4 linked regions of the Azospirillum brasilense genome follow. Each later gene encodes a partner of the first gene's protein in a complex. Links are inferred from orthologs where the notes say so. Each region holds a gene or a part of one and is shown in the gene's direction. Other genes may lie near its edges. The genes, in order: ctaD, cyoA, cyoD and cyoC.

Evidence for each region.
Region 2: the proteins of ctaD (region 1) and cyoA are in contact, whole or in part, in a solved structure (PDB 7CUB), measured with the Escherichia coli proteins. The link is inferred for Azospirillum brasilense from one-to-one orthologs.
Region 3: the proteins of ctaD (region 1) and cyoD are in contact, whole or in part, in a solved structure (PDB 7CUB), measured with the Escherichia coli proteins. The link is inferred for Azospirillum brasilense from one-to-one orthologs.
Region 4: the proteins of ctaD (region 1) and cyoC are in contact, whole or in part, in a solved structure (PDB 7CUB), measured with the Escherichia coli proteins. The link is inferred for Azospirillum brasilense from one-to-one orthologs.

What each region holds. Positions count from the first base shown.
Region 1 is NZ_CP059449.1:1,992,324-1,998,560, forward strand. Bases 1,661-4,659 are described here. They hold ctaD (cytochrome c oxidase subunit I), read left to right. Parts: upstream 1,661-2,352; coding sequence 2,353-3,966; downstream 3,967-4,659. Other genes in these bases: coxB (cytochrome c oxidase subunit II), read left to right, coding at 1,661-2,285; cyoE (heme o synthase), read left to right, coding at 4,046-4,659. Outside these bases: H1Q64_RS09430 (DUF3422 family protein), read left to right, coding at 1-956; more of coxB, read left to right, coding at 1,440-1,660; more of cyoE, read left to right, coding at 4,660-4,975; H1Q64_RS33810 (hypothetical protein), read left to right, coding at 4,972-5,106; H1Q64_RS09450 (cytochrome c oxidase assembly protein), read left to right, coding at 5,151-5,774; H1Q64_RS09455 (cytochrome c oxidase subunit 3), read left to right, coding at 5,863-6,237. UniProt on the Escherichia coli protein: Cytochrome bo(3) ubiquinol oxidase is the terminal enzyme in the aerobic respiratory chain of E.coli that predominates when cells are grown at high aeration.
Region 2 is NZ_CP059452.1:610,049-616,188, reverse strand. The notes cover bases 3,235-6,136. They hold cyoA (ubiquinol oxidase subunit II), read left to right. Parts: upstream 3,235-4,048; coding sequence 4,049-5,224; downstream 5,225-6,136. Other genes in these bases: H1Q64_RS29230 (MFS transporter), read right to left, coding at 3,235-3,838. Outside these bases: H1Q64_RS29250 (hypothetical protein), read left to right, coding at 1-194; H1Q64_RS29245 (histidine phosphatase family protein), read left to right, coding at 300-1,064; H1Q64_RS29240 (NAD(P)H-hydrate dehydratase), read left to right, coding at 1,076-1,969; H1Q64_RS29235 (hypothetical protein), read right to left, coding at 1,981-2,154; more of H1Q64_RS29230, read right to left, coding at 2,531-3,234. UniProt on the Escherichia coli protein: Cytochrome bo(3) ubiquinol terminal oxidase is the component of the aerobic respiratory chain of E.coli that predominates when cells are grown at high aeration.
Region 3 is NZ_CP059452.1:603,370-609,444, reverse strand. The notes cover bases 1-2,837. They hold cyoD (cytochrome o ubiquinol oxidase subunit IV), read left to right. Parts: upstream 1-1,136; coding sequence 1,137-1,538; downstream 1,539-2,837. Other genes in these bases: H1Q64_RS29200 (ATP-binding protein), read left to right, coding at 2,453-2,837; H1Q64_RS29205 (SURF1 family protein), read left to right, coding at 1,535-2,269; cyoC (cytochrome o ubiquinol oxidase subunit III), read left to right, coding at 505-1,140. Outside these bases: more of H1Q64_RS29200, read left to right, coding at 2,838-3,727; H1Q64_RS29195 (response regulator transcription factor), read left to right, coding at 3,717-4,250; H1Q64_RS29190 (hypothetical protein), read left to right, coding at 4,377-4,730; H1Q64_RS29185 (HU family DNA-binding protein), read left to right, coding at 4,949-5,233; H1Q64_RS29180 (NapC/NirT family cytochrome c), read right to left, coding at 5,286-5,972; H1Q64_RS29175 (nitrate reductase cytochrome c-type subunit), read right to left, coding at 5,969-6,075. UniProt on the Escherichia coli protein: Cytochrome bo(3) ubiquinol terminal oxidase is the component of the aerobic respiratory chain of E.coli that predominates when cells are grown at high aeration.
Region 4 is NZ_CP059452.1:607,123-609,944, reverse strand. The notes cover bases 5-2,822. They hold cyoC (cytochrome o ubiquinol oxidase subunit III), read left to right. Parts: upstream 5-1,004; coding sequence 1,005-1,640; downstream 1,641-2,822. Other genes in these bases: H1Q64_RS29205 (SURF1 family protein), read left to right, coding at 2,035-2,769; cyoD (cytochrome o ubiquinol oxidase subunit IV), read left to right, coding at 1,637-2,038. UniProt on the Escherichia coli protein: Cytochrome bo(3) ubiquinol terminal oxidase is the component of the aerobic respiratory chain of E.coli that predominates when cells are grown at high aeration.

The sequences.
Region 1 (6,237 bases):
CCAAGGAATGGCTGGCCGGGCTGCCGGGCGAGCTGATGGTCGGCGTCCATGTCGCCGTCCTCGATGCCGAATCGCCGGAGCCCTCGGCCAACATGCTGACGGCGATGTTTGGCTCGCCGAGCTACATCGGCACGCGCATCTCCGGGCGGGCGGCGACGGCCTGGACCGACTTCCGCATCCATGGCGACGGCTTCTCGCGCATCCTGATCGCCGACCACGCGATGACCTCCAACCAGGCGGGCCGCGTCGTGCAGCGCCTGCTGGAGATCGAGACCTACCGGGTGATGGCGCTGCTGGCGCTGCCGGTGGCGCGCGGCGTGCTGCCGCGCATCGGCCCGATCGAGGCCGATCTGGCCGACCTGACCACCCGCATCGCCACCCTGCGCGGCCTGGACGACGAGCGGGAACTGCTCGACCGGCTGACCCTGCTGGCCGCCCAGACCGAGCAGATCGCGGCGGAGACCGCCTACCGCTTCGGCGCGGCGCGGGCTTACTACAACCTCGTGGAAAAGCGCATCGTCGAGTTGCGCGAGATCCGCATCGAGGGGCTGCCCACGGTGGGCGAGTTCATGGACCGCCGCCTCGCCCCGGCGATCCGCACCTGCGAGGCGGTGGAATCGCGGCTGCAGGCGCTGTCCCAGCGCGTGGCCCGCGCCAGCGACCTGCTGCGCACCCGCGTGGAGATCGCCGTGGAGGGACAGAACGCTGAGCTTCTCCTCTCCATGGACAAGCGGGCGCAGCTGCAGCTCCGCCTGCAGGAGACGGTGGAGGGGCTGTCGGTGGTGGCGATCAGCTACTACCTCGTCGGCATCGTCGGCTACGCCGCAAAGGGCGTGAAGGGACTCGGGATGAAAGTCGATCCCGACCTGCTCGTTGGCCTGATGATTCCCATCGTCATCGCCTTCGTCTGGTCCGGCGTGCGCCGAATCCGCAAGGTCATCACCAGCGGGCACTGACGGCCGCGGAACTTTTGCGTCCCAACACGGTGGTGGGTTACCGCAGCGCAAACGGCGACCGGATGGCGCCGTCCGCGCAAGGTCGCTTGCGCCCCACACAAGGGACGTGCAAGCCTAAAAACTTGATTTTCCGAGACAATTCGCTGTACCATCAAACTGCGACAGCTTGTCGCAGTGCGAAGCCGATACGGAAGCTCAACTTCTGTTCTGATGCGGGCTTGAAACCGGCATTGCGCCTATGTCCTTCGTGTAGGGACGCCTGACTTGTACCCAAGCGCAGTGCAGGGTTAAGCTCGCGCTGCGGGGACCGTGCCACCCACAAACGGCACGATCCCTGCATAGACCGGCACCGTCGCAACGCCCGGACGCGCAACCGCCCGACAGGGGTGGAACGCACCAGGGAAACAGGGGCGAAGGCGGGTCCGGCGGGAAGGGACGACCGCCGTCCGCGACCGCGGGCGGCGGACAACGAAGAGGGTGGGGATGAAGACGCAGACCCTGAACGCTGCCGTTCTGGCGGCGCTGACATCTTTGTGTGGATTTGCCGCGACCGGTTCCGCCGCCGAACCCCACCCCTGGCAATTGGGGCTTCAGGAGGCAGCCACCCCGGTCAAGCACGCCATGGACTCGTTCCACGACCTGCTGACGGTGATCATCGTCGCCATCGTCATTTTCGTGGCGGGGCTGCTGGCCTGGGTGGCGCTGCGCTTCAACGCCAAGAAGAACGCCGTGCCGTCCACCACCTCGCACCACACGGTGCTGGAGATCGCTTGGACGGTCATTCCGGTCATCATCCTGATCGTCATCGCCGTGCCGTCCTTCAAGCTGCTCTATCAGGCCGAGCGGGTGCCGGAGGCGGAGATGACCATCAAGGTCACGGGACGGCAGTGGTTCTGGGACTATGAGTATCCCGACCACGGCAACATCGCCTTCTCCAGCTACATGGTCCAGGATTCGGAGTTGAAGCCCGGCCAGAAGCGCCTGCTGGAGGTCGACAACCGCGTGATCCTGCCGGTCGGCACGACCGTGCGCGTGCTGGTCACCGCGGGCGACGTCATCCATTCCTGGGCGGTGCCGAGCTTCGGCGTGAAGAAGGACGCCGTGCCGGGCCGCGCCAACGAGACGTGGGTGCGGATCGAGAAGGAAGGCGTCTATTACGGCCAGTGTTCCGAGATCTGCGGCGTGAACCACGCCTTCATGCCGATCGCGGTCGAGGCCGTCTCGAAGGAGGCCTTCAACCAGTGGGTCGAGAAGGCCAAGACCGCTTACGGCGCCCCCGACACCAAGCGCGACGTTGCCGAGGCACCGTCCGCCGGGGCCGTCCAGTAAGCCTCATGCTTTGGATGCAGCGGCACCTCAAAGAAAAATCATTCCGCCGACGCGAGGGTTTAGAGACATGGCAAACGCCAATCCGGGGGAAGCGCAGGGACACGGCCACGGGCATGACCATGACCACCACATGCCGGGCTTCGTCGAGCGTTGGTTCTTCTCCACGAACCACAAGGACATCGGGACGCTCTACCTGATCTTCTCGGTGATCGCCGGGCTGATCGGCGGGTTGTTCTCGGTCATCATGCGGCTGGAACTCCAGTCGCCGGGCCTGCAGTTCGTCAGCGACGGGCAGGTCTGGAACGTGCTGATCACCGCGCACGGCCTGATCATGGTGTTCTTCGTGGTGATGCCGGCGCTGATCGGCGGCTTCGGAAATTGGTTCGTGCCGCTGATGATCGGTGCGCCAGACATGGCCTTCCCGCGGCTGAACAACATCAGCTTCTGGCTGATCGTCCCGGCCTTCCTGCTGCTGCTGGGCTCCGCCTTCGTGGGGCAGGGTGCAGGCACCGGCTGGACGATCTATCCGCCGCTGTCCTCGCCGCTGGGCCACAGCGGGCCGTCGGTGGACATGGCGATCTTCGCCCTTCACCTCGCGGGTGCCTCGTCGATCCTGGGTGCGGTGAACTTCATCACCACCATCTTCAACATGCGCGCGCCGGGCATGACGCTGCACAAGATGCCGCTGTTCGTGTGGGCGATGCTGGTGACGGCCTTCCTGCTGCTGCTGGCCGTGCCGGTGCTGGGCGGCGCCATCACCATGCTGCTGACCGACCGCAACTTCGGCACCAGCTTCTTCAACCCGGAGGGCGGCGGCGACCCGATCCTGTTCCAGCACCTGTTCTGGTTCTTCGGCCACCCCGAAGTCTACATCATGATCCTGCCGGCCTTCGGCATCATCAGCCACATCGTCTCGACCTTCTCGCACAAGCCGGTCTTCGGCTACCTGGGCATGGCCTACGCGATGGTCGCCATCGGCGTGGTCGGCTTCGTGGTGTGGGCGCACCACATGTACACGGTGGGGCTGGACGTCGACACCAAGGCCTACTTCACCGCCGCCACGATGATCATCGCGGTGCCGACGGGCGTGAAGATCTTCTCCTGGATCGCCACCATGTGGGGCGGGTCGATCGAGTTCAAGGTGCCGATGCTGTGGGCGCTCGGCTTCATCTTCCTGTTCACCGTCGGCGGCGTAACCGGCGTGGTGCTGGCCAACGGCGGCATGGACATCGTGCTGCACGACACCTACTACGTCGTCGCGCACTTCCACTACGTGCTGTCGCTGGGCGCGGTCTTCTCGATCTTTGCCGGCTGGTACTACTGGATCGGCAAGATGTCGGGGCGCCAGTATCCGGAGTTCTGGGGCAAGGTTCACTTCTGGACGACCTTCATCGGCGTGAACCTGGTCTTCTTCCCGCAGCATTTCCTGGGTCTGGCCGGCATGCCGCGCCGCATCCCGGACTATCCAGACGCCTACGCCGGCTGGAACATGGTTTCCTCGTTCGGGGCGTATCTCTCCTTTGCGTCCACGCTTCTCTTCGTGTGGATCGCGTACAAGACCCTGCGCAGCGGCGAAAAGGTCGAGGCCGCCTATTGGGGACCGCAGGCCGGCACGCTGGAGTGGACCGTGAGTTCGCCCCCGCCGTTCCACGCCTTCGAAACGCTGCCGCAGGTGAAGTGACCATCGGTCGTGACCCATCGGTCGTGGCCATGACGCCGGGGGAGCCGGGAAGCTCTCTCCGGCCGGAGGATAGTGAAGTATGACGGACCTGAGCATTGAACGGGTCTCGACAGGTCCGGTCTCCGGATCGACGCCGGGTGACTACATCGAGTTGCTGAAGCCGCGGGTGATGTCGCTCGTGGTGTTCACCGGGCTGGCCGGCATCGTGCTGGCGCCCGGCCACATCCATCCCGTGCTGGCGGCGGTGGCGGTGCTGTGCATCGCGGTCGGAGCCGGGGCCTCGGGCGCCATCAACATGTGGTACGACCGCGACATCGACGCGGTTATGTCGCGCACCGTCCGCCGCCCGATCCCGTCGGGTCGGGTGGAGCCGGACAACGCGCTGGCCTTCGGGGTGATCCTGGCCGCGGCGTCGGTCGTGGTGATGGGGTTGGCGGTCAATTGGGCGGCATCGGCGCTGCTGGCGATGACCATTGGCTTCTACGTCTTCGTCTACACGATGTGGCTGAAGCGGCGGACTCCGCAGAACATCGTGATCGGCGGAGCGGCCGGCGCCTTTCCGCCGATGATCGGCTGGGCGGCGGTGACGGGCGGGGTGGAGTTGCCCTCGATCCTGCTGTTCCTGCTGATCTTCCTGTGGACGCCGCCGCATTTCTGGGCGCTGGCGCTGTTCCGCAACGGCGACTACACGCGCGCCGGGGTGCCGATGATGCCGGTGGTCGCCGGTCCCGACGCCACCAAGCGGCAGATGCTGGCCTACACGCTGGTCCTGCTGCCGGTCGCCGTGGCGCCGTACTTCCTGGGCATTGGCGGTCTTGCCTATCTGATCGGGTCGAGCCTGCTGGGCGCCTTCTTCGTGCTGTGCGCGGTCCGCGTGCTGCGCGCCACCGACGACAAGCCGGCCAAGCAGATGTTCGGCTTCTCGATCCTCTACCTGTTCCTGCTGTTCGCCCTGCTGATGGGCGAGCATCTGGTGACCGGAATCCTGACGACCGGAGGCGGGGCATGACGATCATGGATGAATCCCACGAGGAACGCCGCAAGCGTCTGCGCGGGCGCAACTACGCGGTTCTGGCCGCGCTGATCGGGCTGGTGGTGATGTTCTACGTCATCACGCTGGTGCGGATGGGCGGTCACTGACCACGGAACGCCAAGCGGACAAACGGCAGGGAGGAAGCGGCGCCATGAGCGACCGGCCTGAAAGCGACAAGGGGCTCCGGCGGAAGAACCGCCTGTTCATGGCCGGGCTGTTCGGCCTCGTCTTCGGGATGGTCGGGCTGGCCTACGCCTCGGTGCCGCTCTACGCGCTGTTCTGTCAGGTGACCGGCTTCGGCGGCACCACCCAGCGGGCCGACGCAGCACCGGCGCGGCAGGTCGACCGCGTCATCAAGGTCCGCTTCAACGCCGACGTGAACCAGTCGCTGCCCTGGCGCTTCAAGCCGGAGCAGAAGGAACTGGCGGTGAAGCTGGGCGAGATGGGGTTGGCCGCCTATCAGGCCGCCAACCGGACCGACCGGGCCACCGTGGGCACCGCGCTCTACAACGTCACGCCGGACAAGGCCGGCAAGTACTTCAACAAGATCGAGTGCTTCTGCTTCACCGAGCAGGTGCTGGAGCCCGGTCAGTCGGTGGACATGCCGGTGGCCTTCTTCGTCGATCCGGCGCTGGCCGACGATCCGGCGATGGAGGACGTGACCACCATCACGCTGTCCTACACCTTCTTCCGCGCCAAGGACGAGACCCAGGTGCTGGCGCAGCACGCGACGCAGGCCGCGGGTGCGAAAGGCACCGGGACCGCGGCGAACTGAGGACGCAGTTTAAAAAGAGACAGTCTGAACAGAGAATTAGGGCTGAACGAAGAAATCGGGCGAAACAAACCGGGGTTGGAAAGAGACGATGGCCGACATCACGCACGCGCACATGCCGCATCCCCCAGCCTCCGCGCACGGCGCGGGCGAGGGCTCCGGCATCCCGCATCCTTACCATCTGGTGAAGCCGAGCCCCTGGCCCCTGCTTGGCGCCTTCGCGGCCGGGCTGTTCGCGACGGGCATGGTCATTTACATGCACGGCGGCGGCTGGCTGCTGGCAGCCCTCGGCTTCGTGTCCATCCTGGGCGTGATGTTCGGCTGGTGGCGCGACGTCATCAAGGAGGCGGTGCGCGAGAAGGCGCACACCCCGGTGGTGAAGATCGGCCTGCGCTACGGCATGGCGCTGTTCATCGCCTCGGAGGTGATGTTCTTCGCCGCCTTCTTCTGGGCCTTCTACGACGCG
Region 2 (6,140 bases), on another replicon or contig:
GCTGGGCGGTGACCGACAACCACCGCCGGTATCTGCTCGAACAGCCCGGCCTGCCCCACGGGGACGAGCCGCTGGCCGCCATCGATTGCCTGCGGGCGAACGGCAGCCTCGACCCGACGGCCCCAATCAGCATCGTGCCCTGGCGGCCCGGCAAGTCCACGGCCGAACGCATCTTCGAGCGCCGGACGGCCTGATCGCGGCCTGATCGCGGCCTGATCGCGGAATGACGGGCTGCTGCGTGACGGAACGGCCTTTTTCCCGTTGAAAGCCTTGGTTGAGGCGGGAAGGGGTCGTTCACCATGCAGCAGCGCTGGCCGCAGAGGCTCTGGGTCGTCCGTCACGGGGAGAGCGCCGGGAACGTCGCGCGCGACGCCGCCTACGCCGCCGGGCTGGGGCGGATCGACATCGCGGAGCGCGACGTCGACGTGCCGCTCAGCCGCCAGGGGGAGCAGCAGTCCGAAGCGCTGGCGCGCTGGTTCGCCGCGCTGCCGCCGGGCGAACGGCCCGACGTGGTTCTGACCTCCCCTTATCTGCGCGCCCGACGCACGGCGGAGATCATCCACGCCGGGGGCGGCCTGCCGGTTGAACCCACGGAGTTCGTGGTGGACGAGCGGCTGCGCGAGAAGGAGTTCGGCATCCTCGATCGGCTGACCGGGCTGGGCATCGCGCAGGAGCACCCGGAGCAGGCGGAGTTCCGCCGCTTCCTCGGCAAGTTCTACTTCCGCCCGCCGGCCGGGGAGAGCTGGTGCGATGTGATCCTGCGGCTGCGCAGCGCGCTCGACACCATCAGCCTGCACCATGGCGGGCAGCGCGTGCTGGTGGTCAGCCATCAGGTCGTCGTGCTGTGCCTGCGCTACCTGTTGGAGGGCATGACGGAGGAGCAGATCCTCGCCATCGACCGCGAGGGCGACGTTGCGAATTGCGGGGTCACCGAATACGCCTTCGATCCCGCCCAGGGGCACAGCGGGCGGATGCAGCTTCGCCGTTACAACTTCGTCGCCCCGCTGGAGGTGGCCGGGGCGCCGCTGACCGCCGAACCCGACGCCAACGCGGCCGTCCGATGAGCAATTTTCCGATGAGCGACTCGATTCCGGTTACCCGCGACCTGCTGCGCTCCATGCCGCTTCCCCACCCCGGCGACGGCGCCGACAAGGACGGGCGGGGCCGGGTGCTGGTCATTGGCGGCAGCGTGGAGGTGCCGGGCGCCGTGCTGCTGGCCGGAACGGCGGCGCTGCGCGCCGGGGCGGGCAAACTCCAGATGGCGACCTGCCGCAGCGTGGCCCCGCATCTCGGGCTCGCCGTGCCGGAGGCCCTGGTGCTCGGCCTGCATGAGACGGCGGAGGGGGGCATCGCCCCTGACTGCGTGGGCACGCTGTGCGAGCGGGCGGCCCGCTGCACCGCGGTGCTGATCGGTCCCGGCATGATGGACAAGCTTGCGGTCGCCGACCTGACCGGCGCGCTGATCGGCGGGCTGGACGGGGAGGGCGGCCCCGTTCTGGTCATCGACGCGGAGGCGCTGATGGGGCTGGACAATGCCAACGAAGCGCTGTGCCGCCGCGGCGGGCGGACGATCATCACGCCGCACGCCGGCGAGATGGCCGGCCTGTCCGGAGTCAGCCGGGAGGAGGTGGAGGCCGACCCGCCCGCCGCCGCCCGCCGCGTCGCGGACCTTCACAAGGTCATCGTCGTGCTGAAGGGCGCCTGCACCCACATCGCCACGCCGGACGGGCACATGTGGGCCTATGATGGCGGCAATGTCGGTCTTGCCACGTCTGGATCGGGCGACACGCTGGCGGGCGTCATCGCCGGGCTGGCCGCGCGGGGCGCCGACCCGGCCCAGGCGGCGATCTGGGGAGTCCATCTGCATGGCGAGGCGGGCAACCGTCTGGCCCGCCGCGGCCCGCTGGGCTTCCTGGCCCGCGAGCTGCTGGCTCAGGTGCCGGAGATCATGGCCGAGCTGTCGGCCTAAGACCGCCGGTTTCAGAACATCAGCTTGGTGGCTTGGTAAAGGATGACCCAGGGAGCGGCGATCAGCCCGCCCCACAGGGCGACCAGCGGCAGGCCGCGCAGCTTCTTGGCCGGGGCCGGAGCGGTGAGGGGGAGCGGGAAGGAAGCGGTCTCGGTGGTGCCGACAGCGGGATTGTACTGGGACATGATGACCTGCCGATCTGTGTGTAAGGGCAGGATGCACGCCGATCTCTTAACGACGATTAAAGTCGGGGGTAGCCGCCGCGCGGGATTACGGCGTACCGCTGCCGGGTAGCGAAGCGCGTTCGAGTGGGCAATTTTGGGGATCTCTCTGGTGGCCTGATGAAAGGCACCCGGGTGCCTTGTGCCAGCCTGCGCGCTTTTCATTCGGACCGCGCTGCTGGCCGGCGCTGTGCGGCGGCTCACAAACTCTAAGATTTGTGGACGGCCGGGCCCGGCCAAGCGCCACTCGTCGTCCTGCGCCTTCTGTGTGAGAAAACGGAACCGGATCAGCCGCATCCCGCAAGGGTGAGGCTGATCCGGTTCCCGGCGTTTACTCAGGTCACTTCGCCAGCGTCTTGTTGAGCCAAAGGGCCAGCAACGTGCAGACCGCACCCGACAGCAGGTAGGCGCCGGCCGAGAACAGGCCGTAGTTGGCAGACAGCACCAGCGCCACCAGCGGCGCGAAGCCCGCCCCGAACAGCCAGGCGAGGTCCGAGGTGATGGCCGCGCCGGTGTAGCGGTAGCGCTGGGTGAAGCCTGACGCGACCACGCCGGACGACTGGCCGAAGGACAGGCCCAGGATCACGAAGCCGACGATCATGAAGACCAACTCGCCCAGCGGCCCGCCGTTCAGCAGCAAGGGCGCCACGCCGCTGAACACCGCGATGGCCGCAGCGCAGCTTCCCAACAGGGTGCGGCGGCCGATGCGGTCGGCGATCCAGCCGGAGGCGATGATGGCCCCCAGACCGAAGAAGGCCCCGACCACCTCGATCAACAGGAAGTCCGCCGGCGTGTCCTGCGTGTAGAGGAAGATCCAGGACAGCGGGAAGACGGTGACCATGTGGAACAGCGCGAAGCTGGCCAGCGGGGCGAAGGCGCCCAGCACGACGCGCATGCCCTCGTTGCGCAGCATCTCGGTCACCGGGACCGGCTGAAGCTCGCGGCTTTCGAACAGGTGGGTGTATTCCGGCGTCACCACAATGCGCAGCCGCGCGAACAGCGCCACCACGTTGATGGCGAAGGCCACGAAGAACGGGTAGCGCCAGCCCCAGCTGAAGAAATCCTCAGCCGACAGGTTGCCGGCGAAATAGGCGAAGAGGGCGCTCGCCACGATCAGCCCGATGGGGGCGCCAAGCTGCGGAATCATCGCGTACCAGCCGCGGCGGTTCTCCGGCGCGTTCAGCGCCAGCAGCGAGGCGAGGCCGTCCCAGGCGCCGCCCAGCGCCAGGCCCTGGCCGATGCGGGCCGCCGCCAGCAGCCAGATCGCCGCCGCGCCGATCTGCTCGTAGCTCGGCAGGAAGGCGATGGCGACCGTCGAGGTCCCCAGCAGGAACAGGGACAGGGTCAGCTTGGCGCCGCGCCCGTGGGCACGGTCGATGGCCATGAACAGCATGCTGCCCACCGGGCGGGCGACGAAGGCCAGCGCGAAAATCGCGAAGGACCACAACGTTCCGGTCAGCGGGTCAAGATAGGGAAAGACCAGCTTCGGGAAGACGATCACCGAAGCGATGGCGTAAACGAAAAAATCGAAGAATTCGGACGTCCGTCCGATGATGACGCCAATCGCGATTTCACCGGGATTCACCCTGTGGTCGCGGGCATTGACCAGCCTTGCGTCCCGTTCGGTCGCCGTGGTCGATGATCCCATGGTCCCCCCACCGTCTGGCAATTGCGTCAGAGGGAATTAAATAGGCACCGCAACGGCATTCTGCCACGCCCATGGACGCATTGCCTTGATGTGCGTCAATGGCTGCGCGGAATCGCGGCGCATTGGACAAATTGTCCAATGTCCGACCCGGCCCGTGGGGGTTAGCTCTTCGCCCAAATCCAAAGCGAACCCCTGCTGACAGGTCCTGCCTTGACCCGTTTCCGCGCCTTGGCCCTCCTGCCGCTGATGGCGGTTTTGAGCGGCTGCAACCTTGTGGTGATGAGCCCGTCCGGCGACGTGGCGAGCCAACAGGCCAACCTCATCACCATTTCCACCCTCCTGATGCTTCTCATCATCATTCCGGTGATGGTGCTGACGGTGCTGTTCGCGTGGCGCTACCGCCAGTCGAATAGCACGGCCGACTACGACCCGGATTGGGACCATTCGACGCAGTTGGAGCTGGTGATCTGGGCGGCCCCGCTGCTCATCATCATCTGCCTGGGCGCCCTCACCTGGATGGCGACCCACCTGCTCGACCCCTACCGCCCGCTCGACCGCATCGCCGCCGGGCGCCCGGTTCCGGCCGACACCAAGATGCTCGACGTCAACGTCGTGGCGCTCGACTGGAAGTGGCTGTTCATCTACCCGGAATACGGCATCGCCACGGTGAACGAGGTGGCCGCCCCGGTGGACCGCCCGATCCGCTTCAACATCACCTCCTCGACGGTGATGAACTCCTTCTACATCCCGGCGCTCGCCGGGCAGATCTACGCCATGGCCGGCATGGAGACGAAGCTGCACGCCGTCATCAACGAGCCGGGCAGCTACAAGGGCTTCTCCGCCAACTACAGCGGCGCCGGCTTCTCGCACATGCGCTTCACCTTCCACGGTCTGGCCGCCGACGGCTTCGACAAGTGGGTGGCGGACATCAAGGCGGGCGGTGGCAAGCTCGACCGCGACGGCTATCTCCAGCTTGAGCGTCCCAGCGAGAACGAGCCGGTGCGCCGTTACGGCGCTGTCGACTCGGGCCTGTTCAAGGCCATCGTTGGGATGTGCGTCGAGCCGGGCAAGATGTGCATGCACGACATGATGGCCATCGACGCCAAGGGCGGCCTCGGCCTGGCCGGCATCGACAACGTGATGCCGCTGATGCACGACAAGCTGTCCCGCCGCGGCACCGCCGTTCTCGGCCCGGCGCCGGTCTATGTGGCGGGCATCTGCTCGACCGAGGAACTGACCGGCCGCGCCGTCGAGTCGTCGCTCGGCGTGCTGAACGCTCCCGCCGACGAGTCTCCGATTTCCGGCGCGGGTCTGCCGCGCTCCTCCATCACGCCGATCTCCGCGCCCGCCTCCGTGTTCGGGCCGCGGCTGACGGCCAATCCCTGAGCGGCCAACCGCCATGCTAGACACATCGACCGTCGCCACCCATCCGCTCTTCGGGCGTCTGACCCTGGAGTCCTTCCCCTATCACGAGCCCATCGTGGTCGCGACCTTCGTCGCGGTCGTGCTGGGCGGCATCGCGCTCGTCGCGGCGCTGAGCTATTTCCGGTTGTGGGGGCTATCTCTGGAAGGAGTGGTTCACCACCGTCGACCACAAGCGCATCGGCATCATGTACATGGTGCTGGGCCTGATCATGCTTCTGCGCGGTTTCGCCGACGCCATCATGATGCGCCTCCAGCAGGCCATCGCCTTCGGCGGCAGCGAGGGCTACCTCAACGCGCACCATTACGACCAGATCTTCACCGCCCACGGCGTCATCATGATCTTCTTCGTGGCGATGCCCTTCGTCACGGGCCTGATGAACTACGTGGTGCCGCTGCAGATCGGCGCCCGCGACGTGTCCTTCCCGTTCCTGAACAACTTCAGCTTCTGGATGACGGTGGGCGGTGCGGTGCTGATCATGGTCTCGCTGTTCGTCGGCGAGTTCGCGCGCACCGGCTGGCTGGCCTATCCGCCGCTGTCCAACATCGCCTACAGCCCTGAGACGGGTGTCGACTATTACATCTGGGCGTTGCAGATCGCCGGTGTCGGAACAACATTGTCCGGCATCAACCTGATCTGCACGATCGTCAAGATGCGCGCCCCCGGCATGACCATGATGAAGATGCCGGTCTTCACCTGGACGTCGCTCTGCACCAACGTGCTGATCGTCGCCTCCTTCCCGATCCTGACCGCCACGCTGGTCCTGCTGTCGCTGGACCGCTATGTCGGCACGAACTTCTTCACGAACGATCTCGGCGGCAGCCCGATGATGTACGTGAACCTGATCTGGATCTGGGGCCACCCGGAAGTCTACATCCT
Region 3 (6,075 bases), on another replicon or contig:
CAGATCTGGTTCCAGATCGCCGCGGTGGGCGCCGTTCTGATCGCGGCGGGCATCGGTGCCTTCCTCCTCCAGATCGCCGTCAGCGTCTGGAAGCGCCGTGAGCTGGTCGACCGCACGGGCGACCCGTGGGACGGCCGCACCCTGGAATGGGCGACCTCCTCGCCGCCGCCGGACTACAACTTCGCCTTCACGCCGATGATCCACGACAACGACGCGTGGTGGGACATGAAGAAGCGCGGCTACAAGCGTCCGCTGGGCGGCTACAAGGCGATCCACATGCCCAGCAACAGCGGCACCGGCGTGATCCTGGCCGGGATCAGCGTGGTCCTCGGCTTCGCCCTGGTCTGGTACATCTGGTGGCTGGCGGCGGTGAGCTTCGTCGCCCTGCTGGCGGCGGCCATCCACCACACCTTCAACTATCACCGCGACTTCCACATCCCGGCGGACGTGGTGGTGCGGACCGAGAACGAGCGGACCCGTCTCCTCTCCGGGCAGGTGTAAAGCATGAGCACGACCCTGACAGCCGAGCGGCCCCGCAGCCAGGCTCCGGTGTTCCACGTTGTGGACGAGCACGCGCACCCCGAAGGCTCCAGCACCATGCTGGGCTTCTGGATCTACCTGATGAGCGACTGCCTCATCTTCGCGGTGCTGTTCGCGACCTACGGCGTGCTCGGCGGCAACTACGCCGCCGGGCCGTCGCCCAAGGACCTGTTCGACCTGCCGCTGGTGGCGCTGAACACCGCCATGCTGCTGTTCTCCTCCATCACCTATGGCTTCGCCATGCTGGCGATGGAGAAGGGGCGGGTGTCGCAGACCCAGCTGTGGCTGGCGGTGACCGGCCTGTTCGGCGCCGCCTTCCTGGCGATCGAACTCTACGAGTTCGCCCACCTGATCCACATCGGAGCGACCCCGCAGCGCAGCGCCTTCCTGTCGTCCTTCTTCACGCTGGTCGGCACCCACGGCCTGCACGTCACCTTCGGCCTCGTCTGGCTGGTGACGCTGATGGTGCAGGTCAACAAGCGCGGCCTGATCCCGGCCAACCGCCGGCGCCTGATGTGCCTCAGCCTGTTCTGGCACTTCCTGGACGTCATCTGGATCGGCGTCTTCACCTTCGTCTATCTGATGGGAATGCTGCGATGAGTTCTCACGCCGAACATCATTCCGGGCACCATGGGGCCGGGCATCACGACCACGGCCATGGGGAGCACGAGGGCGCCCACGGGACGCTCGGCAGCTACCTGATCGGCTTCGTCCTGTCGGTGATCCTGACGGTCATTCCCTTCTGGCTGGTCATGGACGGGACGATCCTGGACAAGAACATGACCGCGATCGCGATCATGGCGCTCGCCGCCGTCCAGGTCGTCGTCCACATGATCTTCTTCCTGCACATGAACGGACGTGCGGAAGGCGGGTGGACTATGCTGTCGATGATCTTCACGATCATCGTCGTTGTCATCATGCTGGCCGGTTCGCTGTGGGTGATGTACCACCTGAACACCAACATGATGCCGATCCACGACCCGAGCCAGTTGCCGTGACTGGCACGGCGACCCCCCGTCCGCGCCGGGGGCTGATCCTTCTCGGCGTCCTGGCGCTGGCGGGGGTCGCCGTCTTCACGTCGCTCGGCGTCTGGCAGGTCGAGCGGCTGTTCTGGAAGCTGGACCTGATCCAGCGGGTGGAGGAGCGGGCGCAGGCCGCCCCCGTTCCCGCCCCCGGCCCGGAGGACTGGCCAGCCGTCACGGCGGCCAGCCAGGAATACCGGCGGGTCGGCGTCACCGGGCGTTTCCTCAACGACAAGGAAACCCTGGTCCAGGCGGTGACCGAACGGGGCGGCGGCTTCTGGGTGCTGACACCCTTGCGCACCGACCGGGGCTTCACCGTCCTGATCAACCGGGGCTTCGTGCCGCCCGAGCGGCGCAGCACCGACAGCCGCCCCGACGGGCTGATCGATACGGACACCACCGTCATCGGCCTGCTGCGGGTGACCGAGCCGGGGGGCGGCTTCCTGCGTTCCAACGATTCCGCGCAGGACCGCTGGTACTCGCGCGACGTGGCGGCCATCGCGGCGGCCCGCGGCGTGACGGAGACGGCCCCTTACTTCATCGACGCCGAGGCCAGCCCGCCAAGCGGCCTTCCGGTCGGCGGGCTGACCGTCCTGAAGTTCCGGAACAACCACCTCGTGTATGCGGCGACATGGTTCGCCTTGGCGCTCATGCTGATCGCCGCGTCGCTCTATGTCGCGCGCAGTGAACGGCGCCGCCGGGGTTGAAGAAGTAGTCTCTTTTTCTTCATGGTCTTTCGGCAGGAGGGAAGTGGTTCCTCGTGGACTCTTCCACCCGGCTTTTTTGTGCTGACAAGGCCACCCGGAGTTCATGGCAAGGCTGCCAAGCCGGGGTATCGTGCCCATATGAATGGGGACCGAAGGAAGCCGGCGAAGGGCCAGACGTTTTCCGTGCGCGACACCACCGACAAGAAAAACCTGTTCCTGCTGGTGCAGTTGCGCTGGCTCGCCGTCGCCGGACAGGTGGTGACGATCCTGATCGTGCACTACCGGATGGGCATCACCCTGCCGCTCGACCAGATGGGCGCGGTGATCCTGTTTTTGGTCGCGCTGAACATCGCCAGCGTCCTGCATCTGCGCCGCCAGACGTCGGTGTCGAACACACAGCTGTTCCTGGAGCTGCTGATCGACGTGTCGGCCCTCACGGTGCAGCTCTACCTCAGCGGCGGCGCGTCCAACCCGTTCATTTCGCTCTACCTGCTGCAGATTACGCTGGGGGCGGTGCTGCTGGAGGCGTGGTCGGCCTGGGCGCTGGTGCTGGTCGCCACGGCCTGCTTCACCTTCCTGATCGGCGCCTACCGCCCGCTGGCCCTGCCGCCGGGGCTGGAGGGGCTTCTGCTGGGGCTGCACATCCAGGGCATGTTCCTGTGCTTCGTGCTGACGGCCAGCCTGATCGTTCCCTTCATCACCCAGATCACCCGCAACTTGCGCGCCCGCGACGCCCATCTGGCCGATCTGCGCCAACGCTCCATGGAGGAGGACCACATCGTGCGCCTCGGCCTGCTCGCCTCCGGCGCCGCGCACGAGCTGGGGACGCCGCTCGCCACGCTGTCGGTGATCGTGAACGACTGGCGGCGGATGCCGGTGGTCAAGGGCGATCCCGACATGGCCGAGGACATCGCCGAGATGCAGAACCAGATCGACCGCTGCAAGGCCATCGTGTCGGGCATCCTGCTATCTTCCGGCGAGGCGCGGGGGGAGGGCACACTGCGCACCACCGTGACCGCCTTCCTCGACGATCTGGTGGAGGAATGGAAAGACAGCCGCTCCCCGGCCTGCGTCGATTACGACAACAGCGTCCGCTCGCGGGAGGGGATCATCTCCGACCTCGCGCTGAAGCAGGTGATCTTCAACGTCCTGGACAACGCGCTCGAGGTGTCTCCCGGCTGGGTCGGCATCGCCGCCGGGCGGCAGGGGGACAGCCTCGTCCTGACCGTCAACGACGCCGGCCCCGGCTTCGAGGAGCGGATGCTGGCGGAATTCGGCAAACCCTACCGGTCGAGCAAGGGACGGCCCGGCGGCGGGCTGGGCCTCTTCCTGGTGGTCAACGTGGTGCGCAAACTGGGCGGCTCGGTCGCCGCGCGCAACCGCCCCGGCGGCGGCGCCTCCGTCACCATGACCCTGCCGCTCGCCGCCCTGTCCGCGGGAGAGAGCCATGGAGATTGACCGTTCCCTCGTGCTGGTGGAGGACGACGCGGCCTTCGCCAAGGTCCTGCGCCGCTCCTTCGAGCGCCGGGGCTATCAGGTCTACTGGTGCGACAGCCTGGACGGGCTGCGGACCCTGCTGGAGACGGTGCCTTTCGCCTACGCGGTGGTGGACCTGAAGCTGGGCAACGGCTCCGGCCTGGAATGCGTTCGGGAATTGCACGCCAACGACCCGGAGACGCGGATCGTCGTCCTCACCGGCTTCGCCAGCATCGCCACGGCGGTCGAGGCGATCAAGCTGGGCGCCTGCCATTACCTCGCCAAGCCGTCCAACACCGACGATATCGAGGCGGCCTTCGAACGGACGGAGGGCGACCCCTCCATCGCGCTGGGGGCGCGGGCGACCTCGCTGAAGACGCTGGAGTGGGAGCGCATCCACGAAACCCTGGCGGAAACCGGGTTCAACATCTCCGAAACCGCCCGCCGCCTGGGCATGCACCGGCGCACCCTGGCCCGCAAGCTGGAGAAGAAGCAGGTGCCCTGAACGGGCGTTCCCCTGTCCAGTCGGTCAAAGGATGCGCATGGCCGCTGGACAATGGCCGCCACTCCGCCCATTTTTCACGGCCTGTTACAGTCGTGTGTCATACGCAGCAGCAAGGAGCAGTGTGAAGTGTCTCTTTCCACGTCGAGCAGCAGCCCCTCCGATCCGCGGACCGAGGCCCGCCGTCTTTTGACGGACGCCATCTCCACGTACCTCCAGTCGTGCAAGGATCTGGCTGCTGCGACCGAACGCGCGACCGAGACGAGCGGCAGCATCGACACCCAGGCCCGCCGCAAGGCTTACCAGACGCTGACCGAACTGGGCGATCAGGTCCGCCTCGCGCAGCGCCGCCTCGTCACCGCGGCCAAGCAGGCCCGCCGGGTCATGCCGGTGGCCGAGATCGAAGAGGTCGCCAAGAAGCTGGACAAGCGTGACACCACGGAAAGCGCCGCCGTGCTGGTCAAGGCCGCCCTGGTCAATTGACTTGGTCAACTGACGTCTGTTGGGGCATGGCTCGCCTGTTCGGCATAGTCGAATCCGCCGGATTGGCGGGAATCGCCGACTTTTTGCGGGTCACAGCGTCGCGCCCGGTCGATTCCGGGCGGGAGCATCTTGCGCGCTGCCGCCCGGCAGGGTAGGTCAGAGGCGCCTGGAGCCCTGGAACATGCTGGGGTTCCGCCACGAACAAGGGGAATTTGGGAATGACGAAGGCCGATCTCATCGACGCGATCGCCGGCAAGCTGGGCGGCACGAAGGCCGACGCCGGCAAGGCGCTGGACGCGGTTCTGGAGAGCCTGCAGGACGCGCTGGTCAAGGGGGAGACGGTCAAGCTGCCGGGCTTCGGCCAGTTCGAGATCGCCGAGCGCGGCGAGCGCACGGGCCGCAACCCGCAGACCGGTGCGGAGATCAAGATCGCCGCCTCCAAGGCGCCGAAGTTCTCCGCCGGCAAGGCCCTCAAGGACGCCGTCAACGGCAAGGCCGAGTAACGGCGCCGATTTGCCCCTCTCCCTCCCGGGGAGAGGGGATTTCACCACCCGCTCAATGCGGGTTCGCCGGTCCCGGCGTGGCGTCGGCCAGCCAGCGGCCGAGCGGGTCGTCCGTATCGCTGCCCGTATCGTTTGACGCCTCGCTCCAGCCCGGCGGGACGCCGTCCATGTTCGGCAGGCGGTGGGCGATGCCCTTGTGGCAATCGATGCAGGTGCGCTGCCCGCTGAACAGATATTGCTGGTGGATGCGCGCTGCCCGCGCCCCCTGCTTGGTGATGTCCATCGATTCCGCGCTGTGGCAGTTGCGGCATTCCAGGGAATTGTTGGCTTTCAGCCGCGCCCATTCATGCTCGGCCAACTCGCGCCGCTTCTCCACGAACTTATCGCGTGTGCTGATGGTGCCGAAGATCTTGCCCCAGACCTCCTTTGACGCCTGCATCTTGCGGGCGATCTTGTCGGTCCAGTTGTGGGGGACATGGCAGTCCGGGCAGGTCGCCCGCACGCCGGAACGGTTGGTGAAGTGGATGGTGGTCTTCAACTCCTCGAACACGTTGTCCCGCATCTCGTGGCAACTCGTGCAGAACTTCTCGGTGTTGGTAACCTCCAGGGCGGTGTTGAAGCCGCCCCAGAACATCACGCCGGCCAGGAAGCCGCCCAGCGTCAGGAAGCCGAGGCTGAGGTAACGGCTCGGCCCCGCGATGATCCGCCAGGGCCGCAGCAGGAAATCGGGCAGCTTCATCGCCGGTCACCCCCGTCCGACGGGCGGCTGATGAGGCTGTCCATGTCCCTGAAGGTGTTCGGGACGATGGGCTGCGCCACGGTCTGGGGGACATGGCACTGCG
Region 4 (2,822 bases), on another replicon or contig:
TCCTGTCCTACCTGGTGTGGCTGCACCACTTCTTCACCATGGGGTCGGGCGCCAGCGTGAACTCGTTCTTCGGCATCACGACGATGATCATCTCGATCCCGACGGGTGCGAAGATCTTCAACTGGCTGTTCACCATGTACCGCGGCCGCATCCGCTTTGAGCTGCCGATGATGTGGACCGTCGCCTTCATGCTGACCTTCGTGGTCGGCGGCATGACGGGCGTGCTGCTGGCCGTCCCGCCGGCGGACTTCGTCCTGCACAACAGCCTGTTCCTGATCGCCCACTTCCACAACGTCATCATCGGCGGCGTGCTGTTCGGCCTGTTCGCCGGCATCTACTACTGGTGGCCCAAGGCCTTCGGCTTCCGGCTCGACCCGTTCTGGGGCAAGGTCTCCTTCTGGTGCTGGGTGGTCGGCTTCTGGGTCGCCTTCATGCCGCTCTATGTTCTGGGCCTGATGGGCGTCACCCGCCGCCTGCGCGTGTTCGAGGACCCGTCGCTCCAGATCTGGTTCCAGATCGCCGCGGTGGGCGCCGTTCTGATCGCGGCGGGCATCGGTGCCTTCCTCCTCCAGATCGCCGTCAGCGTCTGGAAGCGCCGTGAGCTGGTCGACCGCACGGGCGACCCGTGGGACGGCCGCACCCTGGAATGGGCGACCTCCTCGCCGCCGCCGGACTACAACTTCGCCTTCACGCCGATGATCCACGACAACGACGCGTGGTGGGACATGAAGAAGCGCGGCTACAAGCGTCCGCTGGGCGGCTACAAGGCGATCCACATGCCCAGCAACAGCGGCACCGGCGTGATCCTGGCCGGGATCAGCGTGGTCCTCGGCTTCGCCCTGGTCTGGTACATCTGGTGGCTGGCGGCGGTGAGCTTCGTCGCCCTGCTGGCGGCGGCCATCCACCACACCTTCAACTATCACCGCGACTTCCACATCCCGGCGGACGTGGTGGTGCGGACCGAGAACGAGCGGACCCGTCTCCTCTCCGGGCAGGTGTAAAGCATGAGCACGACCCTGACAGCCGAGCGGCCCCGCAGCCAGGCTCCGGTGTTCCACGTTGTGGACGAGCACGCGCACCCCGAAGGCTCCAGCACCATGCTGGGCTTCTGGATCTACCTGATGAGCGACTGCCTCATCTTCGCGGTGCTGTTCGCGACCTACGGCGTGCTCGGCGGCAACTACGCCGCCGGGCCGTCGCCCAAGGACCTGTTCGACCTGCCGCTGGTGGCGCTGAACACCGCCATGCTGCTGTTCTCCTCCATCACCTATGGCTTCGCCATGCTGGCGATGGAGAAGGGGCGGGTGTCGCAGACCCAGCTGTGGCTGGCGGTGACCGGCCTGTTCGGCGCCGCCTTCCTGGCGATCGAACTCTACGAGTTCGCCCACCTGATCCACATCGGAGCGACCCCGCAGCGCAGCGCCTTCCTGTCGTCCTTCTTCACGCTGGTCGGCACCCACGGCCTGCACGTCACCTTCGGCCTCGTCTGGCTGGTGACGCTGATGGTGCAGGTCAACAAGCGCGGCCTGATCCCGGCCAACCGCCGGCGCCTGATGTGCCTCAGCCTGTTCTGGCACTTCCTGGACGTCATCTGGATCGGCGTCTTCACCTTCGTCTATCTGATGGGAATGCTGCGATGAGTTCTCACGCCGAACATCATTCCGGGCACCATGGGGCCGGGCATCACGACCACGGCCATGGGGAGCACGAGGGCGCCCACGGGACGCTCGGCAGCTACCTGATCGGCTTCGTCCTGTCGGTGATCCTGACGGTCATTCCCTTCTGGCTGGTCATGGACGGGACGATCCTGGACAAGAACATGACCGCGATCGCGATCATGGCGCTCGCCGCCGTCCAGGTCGTCGTCCACATGATCTTCTTCCTGCACATGAACGGACGTGCGGAAGGCGGGTGGACTATGCTGTCGATGATCTTCACGATCATCGTCGTTGTCATCATGCTGGCCGGTTCGCTGTGGGTGATGTACCACCTGAACACCAACATGATGCCGATCCACGACCCGAGCCAGTTGCCGTGACTGGCACGGCGACCCCCCGTCCGCGCCGGGGGCTGATCCTTCTCGGCGTCCTGGCGCTGGCGGGGGTCGCCGTCTTCACGTCGCTCGGCGTCTGGCAGGTCGAGCGGCTGTTCTGGAAGCTGGACCTGATCCAGCGGGTGGAGGAGCGGGCGCAGGCCGCCCCCGTTCCCGCCCCCGGCCCGGAGGACTGGCCAGCCGTCACGGCGGCCAGCCAGGAATACCGGCGGGTCGGCGTCACCGGGCGTTTCCTCAACGACAAGGAAACCCTGGTCCAGGCGGTGACCGAACGGGGCGGCGGCTTCTGGGTGCTGACACCCTTGCGCACCGACCGGGGCTTCACCGTCCTGATCAACCGGGGCTTCGTGCCGCCCGAGCGGCGCAGCACCGACAGCCGCCCCGACGGGCTGATCGATACGGACACCACCGTCATCGGCCTGCTGCGGGTGACCGAGCCGGGGGGCGGCTTCCTGCGTTCCAACGATTCCGCGCAGGACCGCTGGTACTCGCGCGACGTGGCGGCCATCGCGGCGGCCCGCGGCGTGACGGAGACGGCCCCTTACTTCATCGACGCCGAGGCCAGCCCGCCAAGCGGCCTTCCGGTCGGCGGGCTGACCGTCCTGAAGTTCCGGAACAACCACCTCGTGTATGCGGCGACATGGTTCGCCTTGGCGCTCATGCTGATCGCCGCGTCGCTCTATGTCGCGCGCAGTGAACGGCGCCGCCGGGGTTGAAGAAGTAGTCTCTTTTTCTTCATGGTCTTTCGGCAGGAGGGAAGTGGTTCCTC